DNA from 2 places in the Lactiplantibacillus sp. B652 genome. Region 1 is predicted to be linked to the other one. Evidence: predicted binding sites of a transcription regulator. Region 1 holds the regulator's gene; the other holds the start of a gene.
What was found. The regulator NrdR, encoded in region 1, represses ribonucleotide reductase genes. The targets are predictions, from matches to a motif close to ACACNATATATNGTGT.

Region 1 (7,412 bases):
CGTCAAATTTCAAAGATTCAATCAACCTACGTGGTGGGCTTGCTGGATGCCATTCATTCCACGGACCAAAAAGTGCACACGCGTTATCTCCAAACGTTGACGCAAACCGGCCGCTTGTCCTCAGTTGACCCGAACTTGCAAAATATTCCTGTTCGGCTCGAAGAAGGGCGTAAGATTCGGCAGGCGTTCGTTCCGAGTCATGACGGTTGGCAGATCTTCTCATCTGACTATTCACAAATTGAATTGCGGGTGCTCGCCCATATTACCGGTGATGAGAACATGCAAGCGGCCTTTAAGGAAGGCGACGACATTCATGCCGCCACAGCGATGCGGATCTTTAATTTGAAATCCGCTGAAGACGTGACACCTAATATTCGTCGGCAAGCCAAAGCGGTCAACTTCGGTATCGTTTACGGCATCAGTGACTATGGCTTGTCACAAAATATTGGTATCAGTCGTAAGCAAGCGCGCAGCTTTATTGACGCTTACTTCAAGGAATATCCAGGTGTCAAGCAGTACATGGATGATATTGTCAAATCGGCAAAGGAACAAGGCTACGTTGAGACAATTTCTCATCGTCGTCGCTATTTGCCAGACATTAATTCGAAGAGTTTCAACCAACGCTCGTTTGCCGAACGGACGGCCATGAACACGCCAATTCAAGGTAGTGCGGCCGATATTATCAAAATTGCGATGATCAAGATGCAAGCCGAGTTGAAAAAAGCTGGTTTGAAAGCAACCATGCTTTTACAAGTTCATGATGAATTGATTTTTGAAGCACCAAAGGAAGAGATTCCAGTTTTAGAAAAATTAGTACCAAGCGTGATGGATTCCGCCGTGAAGTTAGCCGTACCGTTGAAGGTCGAGAGTCACTACGGTGATACTTGGTACGATGCAAAATAGGGGGAACCACCATGCCTGAATTACCAGAAGTTGAAACGGTTCGTCGTGGGTTGAATCGGCTCGTTAAGGGTGCCACGATTGCTGATATTGACGTCTATTGGCCCAAAATCATCAATAATGACGTGGCTTTATTTAAAGAACGACTGATTAACCAGACGATTCAAACCATCGACCGGCGTGGCAAATATTTATTGTTCCGATTTAGTAACGGTTTAACGATGGTGTCACACCTACGCATGGAAGGTAAGTACAACGTCGTTCCGCGTGGTGAAGCGCGCGACAAGCATACGCACGTCGTTTTTCATTTAACGGACGACCGGGACTTGCTGTATAACGATACCCGTAAATTTGGGCGGATGACGTTGGTGCCGACTGGTGAGGAGCTGTCGGTGGCTGGGCTACGCACGATTGGGCCGGAGCCGGTCGCTGACCAACTGACCTTGGCTTATCTGACTGCGACGCTTGAACATTCCAAGAAAATGATCAAGCCGCTCTTACTGGACCAGAGTAAGATTGCGGGCATCGGCAATATTTATGCGGATGAAACGTTGTGGATGAGCAAGATTCATCCGATGCGGCCAGCTAATTCGCTGACAGCCGATGAAATTGCAACGTTGCGCGACAATATTATTACCGAAATGGCATTAGCCATCAAAGGACACGGAACGACGGTACACTCGTTCTCAACGGCGTTTGGTGAGGCCGGTCAATTTCAGAATCACCTGCATGTCTATGGTCGTGAAGGCGAACCTTGTGAGCGGTGTGGCACGATGATTGAGAAGATCAAGGTCGCGCAGCGTGGGACACATTTCTGTCCCCTTGAACAACGATTGTAGGTGATCACCGTGACGAAATTAATCGGGTTGACCGGTGGAATTGCGACTGGAAAATCAACCGTTTCTAAGTTATTAGCGCAGTATTTACCTATCGTGGATGCTGACAAAATCGCCTGGGCGGTCGAAGGACCAGGACAACCCACGACGCAGAAAATCGCAGCTAAGTTTGGGCCGGACGCATTATTGGCGGATGGTTCACTCAATCGCCCATGGCTTGGTCAGTTAGTTTTTAATGATTCGGCCGCCTTGCAGGATTTGACGGCCATCACCAGTTTGCCGATTCAATATGCGATGTTTGAAGCCATCGTTGCGGCAGGCCAGTCGAATCCAACGGCGATTATTCTAGACGTGCCGTTACTCTATGAGAGTGGCTGGCAGAATATCTGTGACCAGGTTGTCGTCGTGACTGCACCACCGGCCATCGTACTAAAACGCTTGATGGCGCGCAACCAGCTGTCAAAGCAAGCGGCCCAGGCACGAATTGCGAGTCAGCTGCCATTGGCGCAAAAGGCCGCGTGGGCGGACGTGGTGATTGATAACGGTTCAACCGTTGATAAAACTGAAGCCGCCGTGTTAAAATGGCTAGAAACTATGACTGTTTAATAAAAATAATTGTGACTTGTTACAAGGGGTGTGAAAGCTATGCAATGTCCACATTGTCATCATAATGGCTCCCGTGTGGTTGACAGTCGACCGACTGATGACGGTCGCGTCATCCGGCGTCGGCGGGAATGCGAAAACTGTGGTTTCCGATTTACGACGTTTGAACGGGTCGAAGCGACCCCGTTATTAGTGATCAAGAAAAATGGTGCCCGTGAAGAATTCAATCGTGAGAAGGTCTTACGAGGGATTATTCGCTCCGCCGAAAAACGCCCAGTCAGCATGGAAACCATGACTGGGGTCGTTGATGATGTTGAAAATAAAGTCCGGTCGCTGGGTGAAAATGAAATTTCTAGCCAAGTGATCGGTGAGTACGTGATGGAACAACTCGCGGATATTGATGAAATTTCTTATATTCGCTTCGCTAGTGTTTATCGCCAATTCAAGGATATGCACGTCTTCTTGAACGAACTCCAAGATATGATGGAACGTGACAAGGTCAAGTTGGCGAAACCGTCAGCGAAGACCGAGCACGCGCCAAAACGTAAAAAAGATTAGGTCAAAAGAATGGTGAACAAGATGCCAAATGAAGAACCATTGACGCCCAAATCAGGACTGGTGGTCCCACAAGCCCCAGCGTTGAGCGCCGCCCAGCAAGCGGTTTTAGCGGAGCTGTATTTACCGTTGATCGGGCCACTGGCATATAGTTTGTATGCCGCGCTGCGAAGCTTACAAAGCAGTGAAAACGAACTGAGTAATCGTCGTAGTCATGCGGAATTGCTAGGAATTTTGAACGCCGATTTACCGACCGTATTGGCAGCACGTCGTAAACTAGAGGCGACGGGGCTGTTACGGAGTTATTACCAACAAGATGAGCTCGGCACTTTGTATATTTATCGCTTGCAGGCACCGCAACTAGCCTTACAATTCTTTGCGGATGACCTGTTGAGCGTTTTATTACTCGATACCGTGGGTGAATTACGCTACCAACAGTTGGCTAGTGATTTTGCCACGCAACCGGTGGATCTGACGGCGGCAAAGGACGTGACGGCTAATATCCTCGAGGTATTTCATATTGATGGTCATAAAGTCACGACCACGCCACGCCCTGTCCAGCAGGTGCGGGCACAGCTGGCTGCCAATGAGCCAGCTGAAGATCAATCACCAGTACTCAGTGATGATGACTTCGATTGGCAATTATTAGGTCAAATCTTGAAGCAAAATTACGTTGACTTGAAACAAGTGGCTAGTTCGCGCCAACTTATCGTTACGGAAAGTCGGGTTTATGGCATCAGTGAGATCGAGATGGCCAAGCTGATCAGTGAAGTTGCCAGTTTGACGACTGGACAATTTGACGAGAACCAGTTGAAACTGTTGATCGCACGCCGGTATGAGCGGCCAACCACGCCAACTCGGACGACGACAAATGAAGCAACGACCGATCAGTCGACTAAACCAACCACTACGGCGGCCAATTCTAGTAAGGCAACCCGGCAGCCAGCTTCAACGGCACAACTTTCTAAGGCGGAACAGCAACTGGTCGATGTTGCGAAGCAGGCCGCGCCGTACGATTTTTTGGCGGCGGTGAAGGCAGAAAAGCACGGCTTTGTGACAAGTGGTGAAAATCGGCTGGTCCATGACTTGATCAGTAGGGGCGTGTTACCGAATTCGGTCATCAACATCGTCATTTATTACTTGCTCCAAAACCGGGAGTTGGCTGCGCTCAATCGAAGTTTGATAGAAACGGTCGCCAATGACTGGCAACAACATGGCGTCAACACGCCAGAAGCGGCGTTGGCCTACTTGAAGCAACGTCAGCGGCCGAAGACCTCGACACCGCGGCGTAAGTCGAATGCCCGGCCAACCCGCAAAGAAGTGATGCCGAAGTGGGCCCAGAAACAACAGGCCGGCGAAGCTCAGCCGGACAAGCCCAACAAGCAACTGTCGGAAGAACAACGCCAGCAATTAGCGGCACGACTCGCCAAGCTCGAGACAAATTCAGAAAAGGAGGACTAAAGCATGGAGAATATCTCAGAAACACTCCGGACGTTAATGAATCGCAAAAATTTGAATCATCGCTATGAGGCGTTAATGACGACCGTGTATCATGATCCAGATGTTCGTCAGTTTTTAGCCGCTCACCAGGATGAATTATCTGCGGATGCTTTGGAACGCTCTGGTGCCAAATTATATGAATTTTGCGAAGAAAAACGCAAGCTCGCCCGGCATGAACCGACGCAGGCACCGGGCTATCAGCCGACATTGGTGATGAGTAATCATCTGATCGACATTGCTTATCAACCAACGCCGCAATTACAAGAACAACAGGCAGCCCGAGCGCTACAACAACGAGTCCGGTCGATCAGCATGCCCAAAAGCATTCAAACGGCCGATTTAAAGTCGTATGATCAAGACGGCGACCGCGCGACGGCACTGGTGGCAGCGCTGGACTTTATTGATGCTTACACGCAAGCCCCGAAACGGTTTCATCGCGGTCTTTACCTGTATGGGTCGTTTGGCGTCGGCAAGACCTATCTGCTCGGTGGGATGGCGAATGAACTGGCCGCCCGCGGCTTCAATACGACATTGATTCATTTTCCAAGCTTTGCGGTCGAAATGAAGCGGTCCATCAGCAACAATACGTCTGCTGATAAGGTCGATGCGATTAAACGGGCGCCAATTTTGATGATCGATGATATTGGCGCCGACGCGTCGTCCACTTGGATTCGCGATGACGTGCTTGGGGTGATTTTAGAGTACCGGATGCAAGAAGAGTTACCAACCTGTTTTTCATCGAACTTTTCAATGCAAGAATTACAGGACGGTTACTTAACGATTTCGCAAAAGGGTGATGAGGAACCAGTCAAAGCCCAGCGAATCATGCAACGGGTGCGCTACCTCTCCAGTGAGATCGAAATGGTCGGTCGCAATCGGCGCTTGAATCCAGATGGTTAAAATCAAGAGTTGACTTTTAAGTTAAAAGTGGTTTAATGAAAACAGATGCAAAAGACACGCTTCGTTTATCATGGCTCACAGAGACCAAGACCTTGTTCTGGAAGTCTTGGACCGGATTTATGAAGATACCACTTTTGTGAACATGCTCAATTGAGCCGGAACGCTTCCGTTATTAGCGCTAATGAGTCAGTGTCTTTTGTGATACTGAAAAATCGGGTGGAACCACGTCAATGACGTCCCTAATGTTAGTTCAGTCTGGCATTAGGGACTTTTTTGTCGTCCCGGCGCGGTGTTTTGGTGAGTGGGTAAATTTTAAGGAGAGTGTCAAGTATATGGCAAGTATTAATGTTAAGTTCCCAGATGGTGCTGTAAAGCAATTTGATGCCGGCGTAACGACGGAAGCAATTGCTAAGTCAATTAGTCCTTCATTGGCTAAACGGTCGGTTGCTGGTAAGTTCAACGATCAGATCGTGGACTACCGCCAACCACTGACAACCGATGGTAGTATCGAAATTATCGCTGCTGATAGCGAAGACGGCCTGAATGTCTTACGGCAAACGGCTGCCCAAGTATTGGCTAATGCGGTCAAGCAACTCTTCCCAAGTATTCATTTTGGGAGTGGTGAAGGGAATGCCAACGGTTTCTTCTTTGATACCGACAACCCAGACGAAGATGGTAAGCAAGTAAGCGAAGATGATTTGGAAGCAATCAGTGATAAGATGGCTGCAATCATCAAGCAAGACTTACCAATCGAACGCGAAGTTTTGTCGAAGGCGGATGCGCTTGCATTAGTTGGCGACAATCCTTACCAACAAGACTTAGTTAACGAACGGGCTGCTGAAAACGATGGTCAAGTCGTGGTTTACAAGCAGGGCGATTTCGTTGATTTATCAGATGGTGCCCAATTAGCCTCAACTGGTAAAGTCAAAGTCTTCAAGTTATTGTCCGTTGCCGGTGCATACTGGCAAGGCAAGTCCAGCAATCCAATGTTACAACGGATCTACGGGACGGCTTTCTTGAAGCAAAAAGACTTGGATGCTGACTTAAAGCGGCGTCAAGAAGCACGTGAACGCGATCACCGGGTCATTGGTAACGAATTAGACTTATTCTTCGTTGATCCTAAGGTCGGCAACGGGCTACCTTACTGGATGCCAAATGGTGCCACGATTCGTCGTCAAATCGAACGTTACATCATCGACAAGGAAGTTGCTAACGGTTACCAACACGTTTACACACCAGTGCTTGCTAACTTAGACGTTTACAAGCAATCTGGTCACTGGGACCACTACCGTGAAGACATGTTCCCACCAATGGACATGGGTGACGGCGAACAATTGGAATTACGGCCAATGAACTGCCCATCACATATTCAGATTTACAACCATCACATTCGCTCATACCGTGAATTACCATTGCGGATCGCCGAACTTGGGATGATGCACCGTTACGAAAAATCCGGGGCCTTGACTGGGTTATCACGGGTTCGTGAAATGACCTTGAACGATGGTCATACATTCGTTGCGTTGGATCAAATCGAGGAAGAATTCAAGAAGATCTTGAGTTTGATGGTTGAAGTATACGAAGACTTCGATATTTCTGACTACCGCTTCCGTTTGAGCTATCGTGACCCTGAAAATACTGAAAAGTACTTCGATGACGATGCAATGTGGGAACGGAGCCAAAAGATGTTGAAATCTGCCATGGATGACATGGGCTTGGATTACTTCGAAGCTGAAGGGGAAGCCGCATTCTACGGTCCTAAGTTAGACGTTCAAACGAAGACGGCCCTTGGTGGTGAAGAAACCTTATCCACGATTCAATTGGACTTCTTGTTACCAGAACGCTTCGATTTGAAGTATGTCGGTGCTGATGGTGAAGAACACCGTCCAGTGATGATTCACCGTGGCTTAGTTTCAACGATGGAACGCTTCGTGGCTTACTTGACTGAAATGTACAAGGGTGCTTTCCCAACTTGGTTGGCTCCTAAGCAAGTTACCATCATTCCAGTTAACAACGGTGCACATGGCGCCTATGCTGAAACGGTTCGTCGTCGCTTAGCCGCTGAAGGCGTTCGGGTAAGTATTGATGACCGGAACGAAAAGATGGGTTACAAGATTC
Region 2 (7,412 bases), on a different contig from region 1:
GGTATCATGGTCTACTTTTTAATGACGAGTCTGGGTGAGATGGCAACGTACTTGCCAGTCTCCGGGTCGTTCTCAACGTATGCAACCAAGTTTGTCGACCCAGCGCTGGGATTTGCGATGGGCTGGAATTATTGGTTCAACTGGGCGATTACGCTGGCAGTCGATATCAGTACGGCAGCAATCGTCATGCAATTCTGGTTGCCGACCGTGCCCGGCTGGGTCTTCAGTCTGATTGCCTTAGTCTTGATTTTTACGATCAACGCTTTGTCGGTGCGGTCGTTTGGCGAGACGGAATACTGGCTTTCACTGATCAAAGTTGTGACGGTCCTGGTCTTCTTGGTCATCGGGGTGTTGACGATCGTCGGCATCATGGGTGGTCACGCGACGGGCCTCAGCAACTTCTCGTATAAAAAGGCGCCATTTGTGGGCGGAATTCCAACGATTCTCAGCGTGTTCGTTGTCGCTGGTTTTTCATTCCAGGGGACGGAATTGATTGGGATTACCGCGGGCGAATCCGCAACGCCGGAGAAGAGTATTCCGAAGGCCATCAAACAAGTTTTTTGGCGGATCTTATTATTCTACATTTTGGCCATCTTTGTGATTGCGGCCATTATTCCTTATACGTCTAAGGACTTGCTGGGTTCATCAGCGAGTGATATTGCGATCAGTCCGTTTACCTTAGTCTTCAAACGAGCCGGGTTGGCAGCGGCTGCCAGTGTCATGAACGCGGTGATTTTGACCTCCGTCCTGTCTGCAGCCAATTCAGGGATGTATGCGTCGACGCGGATGCTATACTCCTTGTCATTACAAGGCTACGCGCCAAAGACGTTCGGTCGGGTCAACCGGCGTGGAATTCCAATCATGGCATTATTAGGAACCACGGTCATTGGCCTCTTGACGTTCCTATCGAGCCTGTTTGGTCAACGAATCTACATCTTCTTGGTGTCTGCAAGTGGATTGACCGGCTTCATCGCCTGGTTAGGAATTGCCATCTCACATTTGCGGTTCCGGCGGGCGTTTGTCAAGCAGGGCCATCAGCTCAGTGAGTTGCGTTACCATGCCAAGTGGTTCCCATTTGGGCCATGGTTCGCCTTTATCCTCTGCTTGGTCGTCATTATTGGACAAGACTTGCATTCCTTTGCGACACTGGACTGGCAAGCCATCGGGGTCACTTACATGAGTATCCCATTATTTATTGTGTTATACGTCTATTACAAGATTCGTTATCATACCAAAATGATTCCGCTGGATAAGGTTGACTTAACCCGCCATCATCATGGTAAAGATTAACTCGTGTTTAGAATGTGCTTAACTCGCAGTTGGAGTTAGGTGCATTTTTTGTCAAACGGGGAGTCGGCTGGCAATCAAATTAGATATGATTATGCGAGGATTGATGAACGATCTAAATGAAAAAATCATTAAAAATTATCAAATATCGACTGGAAAACAAGTTTTAAATCCGTCCTCTATGCTAAGCTAGGACAGAGAAAGGCAGCGAGAGAAATGTGGAAGCGTAATTTAGTAAGAGGTTTAGCATTAGTAACGTTAGTCGGCGTCCTGAGTGGTTGTGGCGCTAACAGCCAGTCGAGTGCGTCAAAATCATCAAGCAGTTCGGCGAAAACGACCAAGACGCAGACCAAACGACAACGATTGATCAGTGAATTGCCGAAGGGCGTCAAGTCGACGGATGCTGATTTGGTTGTCGTCAACAAGTGGAACAAGCGCTCAGAAATGAGTTTCAGTAAGTCGAGTGTCAACGGGATCGATGTCCGGACATCCATCGTCAAGCCGCTGGAAGCTTTCATGGCTGGCGCTAAGAAGGCCGGGTACCCGGCAACCATCGTTTCTGGTTACCGGTCCGTTGCCTATCAAAAAGAGGTTTGGAGTCAATCGATTCAAACCTATGAGAACGAGGGCAAGTCGGCCAAAGAAGCCTTGAAGCTGACGAAAGAATACGTGGCGGTACCACGTGGTAGTGAGCATGAGACCGGCTTAGCCGCTGATATCATGAACACGCATTGGTATAACACGCATGGCAATCAGTTGCTCTCTTCATCAGACAAGAACAAAGGGCAACAATGGTTAATCAAGCACGCCCCAGACTACGGTTTCGTACTACGCTTTACGAAGAGCGGGACCAAGTCAACGGGGATTGATTATGAATCATGGCATTTCCGCTACGTCGGCAAAAAGAGTGCCCAATTCATGACCAAGCACAACCTGACCTTGGAACAATACGTGAGCCTGTTAAAGGCACGTGAAAAGGCGGCTAAGTAATACTTAGCTTAGGAACATGACTGACGCGATATAAACGGGGTTACGCCCCTAAGTCGCGGATGTTCTTGATCAGCAAATTGAGTAGGTATCTCCAATCTGGGGGATGCCTTTTTTAGTGGGCATGAAGTTACGAATTACGCTAGTCATCATCTAGCATGAAATTAAAACGTGATAGCTGTTTGGCTTGTGCTTGTCGGTCGCTACAGCCAGGAAGCCAATCGCATGGTGGCGGAACGGCCGCTTTTGACCTTGAAAACCAGCACGCTTTAATCATGCACTCAAGACAAATTAAGCCAAACTAAGTTTTTTATGGAATTGACTCACCAGATATTGCATTTTAGGACTTGGGTGCGTACAATATGTAGTGTTGCTTTTAAAGATAATCAAAATTTTGACGTGACTAAAAGGAGAGACGCCCCATGCTTGTAATGTCAGGAACAATCGGTGCCGGCAAGACGAGTTTAACGCAATTAGTAGCCCAACATTTCGGCTCCAAAGCGTTTTACGAATCAGTTGATGATAATCCCATTTTGCCGTTATTTTATAAGGACCCTAAGAAGTATGCGTTCTTATTACAAATCTACTTTTTAAATAAACGGTTGGATAGTATCAAATCAGCGTTTGCCAACGACTTGGACGTCTTGGACCGCTCAATCTTCGAAGATTCATTATTGTTCCATTTAAACGGGGATTTGGGACGGGCGACCAACACCGAAGTTGACATTTACGACTCGCTATTGAATAACATGATGCAAGAATTGCCTGAAGCTGAGCATCAGAAGAGCCCAGACTTGTTGATTCACATCAATATTTCGTTCGATACGATGCTCAAGCGAATTCAAAAGCGGGGCCGCTCATATGAACAAATCGACCAAGATCCAGACCTATACCAATACTATCAAACGTTGAACGAACGGTATACGGACTGGTACGCTAACTATGACCACAGCCCTAAGATGCAAATAGATGGCGACCAATTAGATTTCGTTGCGGACCCGAGTGCTCGTCAGGAAGTCATTCGCTTGATTGATGAAAAGGTTAAGAGTCTCGGCTAGTTGCCTTTTGGACATCAATGATTTATAGTAGACAGTGAATAGTAAACACGGCGCGTTTTAAGTAGACGTTCAGAGAACCGGTGGGTGGTGTGAACCGGCAGTCGAAACTCCGGCGCGACAATGTGGGCAGGTAATACTGCACGGCACGGCCGTTATCCGTTTAAGGGTGGGATTAACAAATAATCCTGAACTTGGGTGGTACCGCGAATCGCAGTCTCTTCGTCCCAATATGGGAGGAGAGACTGTTTTTATTTACAACTAATTTCTACAAAGGAGACGTCGTTATGTTAGATGTTAAAATGATTCGGCAAAATGCCGATTTTGTCAAAGAACAACTTGGTCATCGGGGCGTTGCTGCTAGTGATATCGATGACTTGTTAGCTGCGGACGAACAACGCCGTGAATTGATTGCGAAGAGTGAACAACTCAAGTCTACTCGGAACAAGGTCTCAGGTGAGATTTCAGAAAAGAAGCGCAATAAAGAAGATGCCAGTGCTGAAATTGCTGAAATGCAAAAGGTTAGTGCGGATGTTAAAGACTTGGATGAACAACGCCGGACGATCGACGCGCAAGTCCAAGACATGGCAGCTCATTTACCAAACATGCCTCATCCAGACGTGCCGGTCAGCTTGAAGGAAGAAGACGCGGTTGAAATACGTCGGATCGGGACGCCACGGAAGTTCGACTTCACACCAAAAGCCCACTGGGACATCGGTGAAGATTTAGGTATCTTGGACTTCGAACGGGGCGCCAAAGTCTCAGGAAGTCGGTTCTTATACTACATTGGTGATGGGGCCAAACTTGAACGGGCCGTCTACAACTTCTTCTTGGACCAACATGAAGCAGAAGGCTATACCGAAGTCTTACCACCATACATGGTGACGGATGAATCAATGTACGGGACTGGTCAATTCCCTAAGTTTAAGGAAGACGCCTTCCGGATCACAACGCAAGATTTAACGTTGATCCCAACTGCTGAAGTCCCATTGGTAAACTACTACCGCGATGAAGTTATTCCGGCAGAAAAATTACCCGTTTATTTCACAGCGCTATCGCCAGCATTCCGGGAAGAAGCCGGTAGTGCCGGTCGCGATACCAAGGGCTTGATTCGTTTACACCAATTCAATAAGGTTGAAATGGTCAAGTTTACGAAGCCTGAAGATTCATGGGATGAACTTGAAAAGCTGACCAATAATGCTGAATCATTATTGAAGAAGCTTGGCTTACCATACCACGTGATTACGTTAACGACTGGTGATATGAGTTTCACCGCGGCCATGACGCATGATCTAGAAGTATGGTTCCCAGAACAAGACAAGTACCGTGAAATTTCAAGTTGTTCAAACTGTACTGATTTCCAAGCACGGCGCGCACACATCCAGTATCGCGACGATGATGGTAAACTCCAATTCGTCCACACGTTGAATGGGAGTGGCTTAGCAGTCGGTCGGACCGTCGCAGCTATTTTGGAAAACTACCAAAATGAAGACGGAACGGTTACGATTCCAGATGTCTTAGTTCCTTACATGCACGGTAAGACTAAAATCGAAAAGCAAGGTTAAATCGAATTGATGATTTAGTCAAACGCGGATTCGCAGTGATGCGGGTCCGCGTTTTTGCATAATTTATGAGTATAAAATTAACGCGTATCGGCAGTAAAATTGGTGGAAAGCAGGCTTTATGGAAGATAAAGGTTAGTTTTTAATGGAGATTTACAGCCGTATTTCAGCCGTCAAAAGGCGGTTTCAGTGGCTTTTTTGAAATTAAATAGAATTTTTTTGAAAATAGGGTTTGCTATTTTAGGCTACCGTGCTATAATATTTCTTGTCGGAAAAATAGAACTTGTTTATCCATTAAAAAAGTATATTTATCCAATTAATTGAAAAAGTTGTTGACAACTATTCAACAAGATGATAAAGTTAAATAGTTGTCAAGGCATACCAGTAAGAACTGTTAGACCGGCAACGGGCATGGTTAATATCATGCGGGTGTGGCGGAACTGGCAGACGCGCTAGATTTAGGTTCTAGTGTCTTACGACGTGGGGGTTCAAATCCCTTCACCCGCACATGCCGACTTAGCTCAGTTGGCAGAGCATCTCACTAGTAATGAGGAGGTCGGAGGTTCGAATCCTCTAGTCGGCATTTACAATTGAATAGCTTTATTATGCGGAAGTAGTTCAGTGGTAGAACATCACCTTGCCATGGTGGGGGTCGCGGGTTCGAATCCCGTCTTCCGCTTTTAATTTGCCGGGGTGGCGGAATTGGCAGACGCACAGGACTTAAAATCCTGCGGTTAGTGATAACCGTACCGGTTCGATCCCGGTCCTCGGCATTTTAAATAAGCACCCATAGCGCAATTGGATAGAGTGTCTGACTACGAATCAGAAGGTTGTAGGTTCGACTCCTACTGGGTGCATTAGTATCGGGAAATAGCTCAGCTTGGTAGAGCACCTGGTTTGGGACCAGGGGGTCGCAGGTTCGAATCCTGTTTTCCCGATCGTTTAACACAGTCTTAGTGATTACTAAGGCTTTTTATTTAATTTTCTCGGGAAGTAGCTCAGCTTGGTAGAGCACTACGTTCGGGACGTAGGGGTCGCAGGTTCAAATCCTGTTTTCCCGATTACGGTTAAACCAACTAATCCAGTCATTTGACTGGATTTTTTTATGGCCACTTTTGACGTGTGGTGTACTGCTGTGTTGTGACTGGTGCTGAGGTGTGATCGCCCCATCATTTTGAAATGCCTTTTTCGAGTTGGCTCCGCCCAATGAATTGATGAGATTCACCAGTAGTGCGCCTTGCGTTAATTATTTGGCATTAAAGATGATTTAAACGTGCCTGTTGGTCGGTTTACTGTTCGTCTGCCGAGACGCGTTCTATTCCGACCTCCGGGGCCGGCTGACAACGCTGGAACAGGGCGGACATCGATTTGAACTCACGCAGAAACCCACTGCGCAATTTCAAATACGAGTCTTCTTCTAGCCCGGGAAATTCACCCGGACAAGAAGAATTTCGCCCTTGAGCATTGTCAGCCAGCCCCTACAGTCGGGAACCCGCTCGAATGGCAGATGAACGGCCACCTATCTAGGTACAATTGACCACTGAATATTAGGTTTCTGGTCCTTCAGGCAAGCTCTCAAACGGGATCAATGCTGAATTATGGCATCTAGTTACTGAAAAGATTACCTGAATGCGATTCACGAATCTCAATGTCAGCTAGTCTTGCGTTTAGTCGAATAAATTGTCTTCACTTATAATTCAAGACTTTGCTATCCCGGGTGATTAGAGGAAGTTTTGACAATCTCAGTGAAACCGCGTGTTCGAAGTCTTAAATCATGGGTCAGGATGCTTGGTTATTGTTAGAACCAGTCTGACAGTTTATTTCAACATTCCCGTATACTAAGGAACCAACAACTAATCTAACAAAAAAGTTGGGCCCGCCCACGTCCGCCTTTCGAATCATATCCAGGCTGGAAGGTGTTTCTGACAATGCTCAGTGGTGAAATTCCACTTAGCAAGCGTTCTTGGCTTGGTTAGTGGAAGACCAGTATTTAAGACGTGGTTTTTCGGCTTAAATCTGTGTCCACCACGTTCCAGCATTGTCAGAAATGCCTGTAAGCCGGTGTAGGACGCACACGATTCTGCAAATTTACGCCAACTCGTACTTGTTCCCAGCGGGTCTCAGCTGGCAGCTCCTGAATTTAGAGAATAGCATGATTTAATCATGATTCATGACGAACAATCTATATATGAAGTATCTGTTCAAAATGACGTTAAGCGTGGCCGGTCGTAAATAAACAAGTGGCGTATTAGTCGAAATTCAGGCGGACAACCTGTAGTATAGAAACTCAAGCTGTTGGATAAACGACGAGTCCCAGACAAAGTTGACCAAATTCAGACGCCAACACTTGACATATTTTAAATAGGTAGTTGAATGAATATGAAGGCCTAACAAAGTTAACGAATCAGGGTCGAAAATCCGGTCCAATCAATTGAAAGCAAGTGCTTGGCGTGCTATGCTGTAACAACCGTTAAGCACATACTGGGTCGCCAGTTGGGTGAAATTCTTTGCTTTTTTCCAT

Region 2: the regulator NrdR is predicted to act here: its motif matches at 2,630-2,645, upstream of MZO40_RS11575 (deoxynucleoside kinase).

What each region holds. Positions count from the first base shown of each region.
Region 1 covers NZ_JAMSKY010000002.1:241,477-248,888, reverse strand. The annotation lists gene polA (DNA polymerase I) at 1-903, shown strand, start outside; gene mutM (DNA-formamidopyrimidine glycosylase) at 915-1,739, shown strand; gene coaE (dephospho-CoA kinase) at 1,749-2,342, shown strand; gene nrdR (transcriptional regulator NrdR) at 2,382-2,897, shown strand; gene MZO40_RS03885 (replication initiation and membrane attachment family protein) at 2,919-4,355, shown strand; gene dnaI (primosomal protein DnaI) at 4,359-5,294, shown strand; gene thrS (threonine--tRNA ligase) at 5,627-7,412, shown strand, end outside.
Region 2 covers NZ_JAMSKY010000009.1:58,212-65,623, reverse strand. The annotation lists gene MZO40_RS11585 (amino acid permease) at 1-1,290, shown strand, start outside; gene MZO40_RS11580 (D-alanyl-D-alanine carboxypeptidase family protein) at 1,504-2,277, shown strand; gene MZO40_RS11575 (deoxynucleoside kinase) at 2,697-3,332, shown strand; gene serS (serine--tRNA ligase) at 3,617-4,894, shown strand; tRNA gene MZO40_RS11565 (tRNA-Leu) at 5,317-5,398, shown strand; tRNA gene MZO40_RS11560 (tRNA-Thr) at 5,402-5,474, shown strand; tRNA gene MZO40_RS11555 (tRNA-Gly) at 5,499-5,570, shown strand; tRNA gene MZO40_RS11550 (tRNA-Leu) at 5,579-5,664, shown strand; tRNA gene MZO40_RS11545 (tRNA-Arg) at 5,675-5,748, shown strand; tRNA gene MZO40_RS11540 (tRNA-Pro) at 5,756-5,829, shown strand; tRNA gene MZO40_RS11535 (tRNA-Pro) at 5,879-5,952, shown strand.